DNA from 2 places in the Streptomyces sp. NPDC006174 genome. Region 1 is predicted to be linked to the other one. Evidence: riboswitches for the same ligand, from Rfam matches in the RefSeq annotation. Region 1 holds a riboswitch; the other holds the start of a gene.
The links. Region 1 has a riboswitch for cobalamin ahead of ABZ267_RS14940 (cobalamin biosynthesis protein). Riboswitches for the same ligand answer to the same signal wherever they lie in the genome.
Positions count from the first base shown of each region.

Region 2: linked by a shared signal. The riboswitch ahead of metE (5-methyltetrahydropteroyltriglutamate--homocysteine S-methyltransferase) and the one ahead of ABZ267_RS14940 (cobalamin biosynthesis protein) in region 1 are both predicted to bind cobalamin.

Region 1 covers NZ_JBEXTJ010000006.1:54,586-57,932, forward strand. Annotated here, with positions in the region: gene ABZ267_RS14930 (inorganic phosphate transporter) at 78-1,346, shown strand; gene ABZ267_RS14935 (hypothetical protein) at 1,359-1,598, shown strand; cobalamin riboswitch at 1,746-1,879, shown strand; gene ABZ267_RS14940 (cobalamin biosynthesis protein) at 2,005-2,985, shown strand; gene ABZ267_RS14945 (cobyric acid synthase) at 2,982-3,347, shown strand, end outside.
Region 2 covers NZ_JBEXTJ010000008.1:336,951-340,297, forward strand. Annotated here, with positions in the region: gene ABZ267_RS20845 (VOC family protein) at 1-242, opposite strand, end outside; gene ABZ267_RS20850 (hypothetical protein) at 418-615, opposite strand; cobalamin riboswitch at 869-1,085, shown strand; gene metE (5-methyltetrahydropteroyltriglutamate--homocysteine S-methyltransferase) at 1,247-3,347, shown strand, end outside.

The DNA of each region.
Region 1 (3,347 bases):
CCCACCCAGTTCATCTTCCGTTCACTCAGGTTGCCTACGGTCCACGAGCCACTGACGTCGAACGATTGCCTGGGTAAATGGAACACATCACGCTGCTGCTTGCGATTGTGGTCGTAACAGCTCTCGTGTTCGATTTCACGAACGGTTTCCACGACACCGCCAACGCGATGGCGACCACCATCTCGACCGGCGCGATGAAGCCCAAGACAGCGGTGGCCATGTCCGCCGTTCTCAACCTGATCGGCGCGTTCCTGTCGGTGGAGGTCGCCAAGACGATCTCCGGCGGGATCGTCAACGAGGACGGCATCAGAACAGAGGTCATCTTCGCGGCGCTCGTCGGCGCCATCCTGTGGAATCTCTTCACCTGGCTGCTGGGCCTCCCGTCCAGCTCCTCCCACGCCCTGTTCGGCGGTCTGATCGGCGCCGCCGTGATGTCGGCCGGCTGGTCCTCGATCAACGGCGGCACCGTCGTCACCAAGGTGCTGCTGCCCGCGATCGCCGCCCCGCTGGTCGCCGGTATCGCCGCGATGCTGGCCACCCGGCTCACGTACCGGATCAACCGGAACGTCACCGACCCGAACCAGCAGAAGTCGACCGCCAAGGGCTACCGGGCCGGCCAGATCGCCTCCGCCGGTCTCGTCTCGCTCGCCCACGGCACCAACGACGCGCAGAAGACGATGGGCATCATCACGCTGGCGCTGGTCACCAGCGGTGTCCTGGCCCCCGGCTCCAACCCGCCCATGTGGGTCATCGTCTCGGCCGGTATCGCCATCGCGCTCGGCACCTACCTCGGCGGCTGGCGCATCATCCGCACCATGGGCAAGGGCCTCACCGACCTCCGGCCGCCGCAGGGCTTCGCCGCCCAGACCAGCGCGGCGACCGTCATCCTGGCCTCCTCGCACCTCGGCTTCTCGCTCTCCACCACCCAGTCCTGCTCGGGTGCCGTGATGGGCGCGGGCCTCGGCCGCAAGGGCGGCGTGGTCCGCTGGTCCACCGCCACCCGGATGTTCGTCGCCTGGGGCCTCACGCTCCCGGCCGCGGGTCTGGTCGGCGCGGGCGCCGAGTTCCTCACCAAGCAGGGCCCCTGGGGCATCGCCGTCACGGCGGTCATCCTGATCGGCGGCTCCTTCGCCATCTGGCTGGCCTCGCGCCGCCAGCCGGTCGACCACACCAACGTCAACGACACCGACGACGCGACGGCGGACGAGCCGCAGGGCATCGTCACCACCGCCATGGCCGCGGTCGCTCCGCCGCCCACCGCCGGCGCGGTCTCCGAGCTCTCGACCACCATCCCGGCCCCGGCCGCGGCACCCGACGACACGCCCCGCCCCGCGGCCACGGTGTAAGGACAGATCCGTATGAAAATCGACTGGGCAGCTCTCGCCTCCGTCTTCGGTGTCAGTCTCGTGGTCACCGTCGCACTGGTCGGCCTCTTCACCCTGGGCATCGTCGCCCTCTCCAAGCTGTCGGCCCCGGCCGGCGGTGCCACCGGCGGCGCCACCGGCGGTACGGCCGCGCTGGCGCGCACCGGCGCGTACGCCTGCTTCGCGGCGTGCGTGGCGGCGGTCGCGTACGGGATCTATCTGATCGTCGCCTGACCGCACCGACACGTTCCTTCGGGCCGGACACACCACCGTGTGTCCGGCCCGATGTGCGTCTGCGCACACCGGGGCTCCGCAGGTCAACAGCAAGTTGACGGCCGTTCTCGCAGCGTGGTGGACTGCCGGAGCCATTTACGGCGACAGAAGAGGAAGCCGGTGCGAATCCGGCGCGGTCCCGCCACTGTCACCGGGGAGCACTCCCCCACACCGGATGTCACGGCCCTCGCGACGAGGGCTGGAAGGCCGGGGGAAGCGCGGATCCGGAAGCCAGGAGACTCTTGTCGCCGGTCACGTCGAACCAGGGCGCGGACCCTGAGTGAGGACATAAGCCATGCCCGGCCGCCGTGCGCCGCATCCTGTACCTCTTCGTGCCGGAACGCCTCTGCCCACGGCGGGCTGAACCGTGCGTGTCGATCGCGTCTTCGCGTACGGCGCCACCGCCGGGCTGATCGCCGACGCGGCTCTCGGCGATCCGCGCCGCAGGCATCCTGTCGCCGGGTTCGGCCGGGCCGCCGCGCGGGTGGAGTCCCTGCTGTGGCGTGACGACCGGGGCCGGGGCGCGCTGCACACGCTGCTCTGCGCCGGAGGCGCCGTAGGAGCCGCCGCGCTGGCCGCCCGTGCCGTACGGAACCGTCCCGCGCTCGCCGTCGCGCTGACGGCCGCCACCACCTGGTCGGTCGTCGGCGGCACGTCGCTGGGCCGGGAGGCCCGGGCCATCGGCGGTGCGCTGGCCGCCGGTGACCTGGAGGTGGCCCGGGAGCGGCTGCCGCACCTGTGCGGGCGCGATCCGCAGGCCCTGGACGGGCCCCAGATCGCCCGCGCCGTCGTGGAGTCGGTCGCGGAGAACACCTCGGACGCCGTCGTCGGCGCGCTGGTGTGGGGCGCGATCGGCGGGGTTCCGGGGCTCGTCGGCTTCCGGGCCGTGAACACGCTGGACGCGATGGTCGGTCACAAGTCGCCTCGTCACCGCCGTTACGGCTGGGCCTCGGCCCGCCTGGACGACGTGGCGGGATGGCCCGGCGCCCGGCTGACGGCCGCGCTGGCCGTGGTGGCCGGCGGGCGCCCTTCGGAGGCCGTACGCGCCTGGAAGGCGGACGCGGGGCGCCATCCGAGCCCGAACGCGGGACCGGTGGAGGCCGCGTTCGCGGGAGCGCTCGGCGTACGGCTCGGCGGGACGCTGGCGTACGCCGGGCGCGTCGAGCACCGGCCGGTGCTGAACGGTGCGTCGGGCCAGGAGGTCCGCAGCGCCGACATCGAACGCGCGGTGCGGCTGTCGCGGCGGGTGAGTGTGCTGGCCCTCGGCGTGTGCGTGGTGGGCCGGACGGTCGTGGGGCGCGTGGTCGCGGGACGGTCGTCGACAGGACAGGGGCGGGGACGGGCATGAGCGGTGGGCTGCTGGTCGCGGGGACGACCTCCGACGCGGGCAAGAGCGTCGTCACGGCGGGCATCTGCCGCTGGCTGGTGCGCCGGGGCGTGAAGGTCGCGCCGTTCAAGGCGCAGAACATGTCCCTCAACTCCTTCGTGACCCGTGAAGGCGCCGAGATCGGCCGCGCGCAGGCCATGCAGGCGCAGGCCGCCCGGGTCGAGCCGACGGCCCTGATGAACCCGGTCCTGCTCAAGCCCGGCAGCGACCGCTCCAGCCAGGTCGTCCTGATGGGCAAGCCGGTCGGCGAGATGAGCGCCCGTGGCTACCACGGCGGCCGGCAGGAGGCGTTGCTCGGGACGGTCACGGACTGCCTGGAGCAG
Region 2 (3,347 bases), on a different contig from region 1:
CGCTGCTGTTCGGCGGCCGGATCGGGTGAGCTGATGTCGACGTGCACGCGGTTCTTGCCCGTCTTGAACTCACCCGTCCGCTGGACTCCCAGGGCCTGGCCGTTCTCGCGGCGCAGCCAGACGTACGGGCCGGTGCGGTCCACCACCGGCCTGCCGAGCAGCTCGGACCAGAACGCGGCCAGCAGCTCCGGGTCGGCGGCGTCGATGACGAGGGCGTTGATCTGTACGCGTACATCAGCCATGCCCCGATTCTCCCTCCGGCGGCGGACGGCCGACAACCGCCGACCGGCCCTCAGCTGTCGGGCCCCGGCCCGCGAGCGGGGGCCCGGACCGGTGAGCGGGTCACGTGACACAGGGCCGCGGGTCGCGTCGAGGCGCGGCGGCCGCCCGCGCCTCGTCGTCGGACCCGGTCGGAGGTCAGCTGCGGGACTCGTGCGCCCGGATCACGCCGAGCCCATGACCGAGGCTCGGGCACTCGGCGGTCAGGTCGTTGCCCCGCACCAGATAGTTGTGCACGCGCCCGTCGGTGGGCCGTTCGACGGCCCGGTACAGGGTGCCGTTCACCGTGATCGTCCAGTCGTCGCCGTCCTGGGCCCACCCGACTGTCTTCTTCATATGGCGCTTCCCTCACTCGTCGCCGCCGCGGGTCGGCGGCTGGGTATTGGCAAGAAGAACGGCCTGTGACGCTCTGTGGTTCCGGTTCGCCTACGCCATTCGGTTACATCTGCGTCACCATGCCCGCACGATCTGACCAGAAGTCAGCGAACCGGCGAAGAGGAGCCGAACCCGCCACCACTCGTTCGGAGTCCGTGTCTCATATCGCCGTCCGAAGAGTGAACAACGGTGTGCGCCCGGCGGCCATCCGCTTAGGGTGGCCGGTGCAGCTGGTTCGCCCTGTCCGCCAGACAGGGTGTCGTAAGAGGGAACCCGGTGGGAATCCGGGACTGCCCCGCAGCGGTGAGTGGGAACGACCGCCGTCATACGCACTGGGCCCGGCCGGGTCTGGGAAGCGACGGCCAGTAGGTGTCTGCCTCCGGCAGACGTGCCCGCGAGTCCGAAGACCTGCCCGTTGCCCGCACGCGACCGTTCGCGTGCGGAGTTCCCGGTGACCTCGTGGGCGGGTCGGCGTAACCGTCAGGCGGACGGACACGGGCAACGTGTCGTGCTTCCGCCCGATTTCGTCACCCCTTCGCGTCCGCGTTCCGTCCCGGGAACAGCTGGAGACATGCTCGCGAAGGAGAGTCACGTGACAGCGAAGCCCGCAGCCGCGGCAGCACGGGCCACCGTGTACGGCTACCCCCGCCAGGGTCGGAACCGTGAACTGAAGAAGGCCATCGAGGGCTACTGGAAGGGCCGCGTCGACGCGGACACTCTCCGGCGGACCGCCGCCGAACTGCGCAGGGGAACCTGGCAGCGGCTCGCCGAGGCCGGAGTCCACGAGGTGCCGACCGGTGATTTCTCGCACTACGACCACGTCCTGGACACCAGCGTCATGGTCGGCGCTGTCCCCGCGCGGCACCGCGAGGCGGTCCAGGCGGACGCCCTCGACGGCTACTTCGCCATGGCCCGCGGCACGCAGGACGTGGCGCCGCTGGAGATGACCAAGTGGTTCGACACCAACTACCACTACCTGGTACCCGAGTTGCGCCCGGACACGGTGTTCACCGCCGACTCCGCCAAGCAGGTCGCCGAGTTCAAGGAGGCCCTCGCGCTCGGCCACACCCCGCGCCCGGTCCTCGTCGGACCCGTCACCTACCTCCTGCTCGCCAAGGCGGCCCCCGGTGTCGCCGCCGACTTCGAGCCGCTGACCCTCCTGGACCGGCTGCTTCCCGTGTACGCCGAAGTCCTCGCCGACCTCCGGGCCGCCGGCGCCGAGTGGGTCCAGCTGGACGAGCCCGCGCTCGTCCAGGACCGCACCCCGGCCGAGCTGAACGCCGCCGCCCGCACCTACCGCGAGCTCGGTGGTCTCACCGACCGTTCCAAGCTGCTGGTCGCCTCCTACTTCGGACGGCTCGGCGAAGCGCTGCCGGTGCTCGCCAAGTCGCCGGTGGAGGGGCTCGCGCTGGACTTCACCGAGTCCGGCGCCGCGAACCTCGCCGACCTCGCGGCGGCCGGCGGACTGCCCGGCAAGCGCCTGGTCGCGGGCGTCGTCAACGGCCGCAACATCTGGATCAACGACTACGAGAAGTCGCTCGCCACCCTCGGCACGCTCCTCGGCCTCGCGGACCACGTCGACGTCTCCGCCTCCTCCTCCCTCCTCCACGTCCCGCTGGACGCCCGGGCCGAGCAGGACATCGACCCGGAGATCGCCCGCTGGCTCGCTTTCGCCCGGCAGAAGACCCAGGAGATCGCCGTCCTGGCGCGCGGTCTGTCCGCCGGCACCGAGGCCATCGCCGCCGAACTCGCCGCCAACCGGGCCGACCTGGCCTCCCGCACCGCCGCCGTCATCACCCGCGACCCGGCCGTCCGGGCCCGTACGGCGGCCATCACCGACGCCGACGGCCGCCGCTCCCAGCCGTACGCCGAGCGGACCCTCGCTCAGCGCGCGCACCTCGGTCTTCCGCTGCTGCCGACCACCACGATCGGATCGTTCCCGCAGACCACCGAACTGCGCACCGCCCGCGCCGACTTGCGAGCGGGCCGGATCGACGAGGCCGGCTACGAGGAGCGCATCAAGGACGAGATCCGCGAGGTCCTCTCCTTCCAGGAGAAGGCCGGGATCGATGTCCTGGTCCACGGTGAGCCCGAACGCAACGACATGGTGCAGTACTTCGCCGAGCAGCTCACCGGCTACCTCGCCACGCAGCACGGATGGGTCCAGTCGTACGGCACCCGCTACGTCCGGCCGCCGGTCCTCGCCGGGGACATCACGCGTCCCGAGCCGATGACGGTGCGCTGGACGGCGTACGCGCAGTCGCTGACCCAGCGGCCGGTCAAGGGCATGCTCACCGGGCCGGTCACCATGCTCGCCTGGTCCTTCGTCCGCGACGACCAGCCGCTCGGCGAGACCGCCCGCCAGATGGCGCTCGCACTGCGCGACGAGGTCGACGACCTGGAGGCGAACGGCACTTCGGTGATCCAGGTCGACGAGCCCGCGCTGCGTGAGACGCTGCCGCTGCGGGCCGCCGAGCACGCCGCGTACCTTCGGTGGGCGACGGAGTCCTTCCGGCTCGCCACCTCCGGCGTGCGGCCGGACACGCAGATCCACACGCACATGTGCTACGCGGAGTTCGGCGACATCGTCCAGGCCATCGACGACCTCGACGCCGACGTCATCAGCCTGGAGGCCGCCCGCTCGCACATGCAGGTCGCCCGCGAACTGGCCACCCACGGCTACCCGCGCGAGG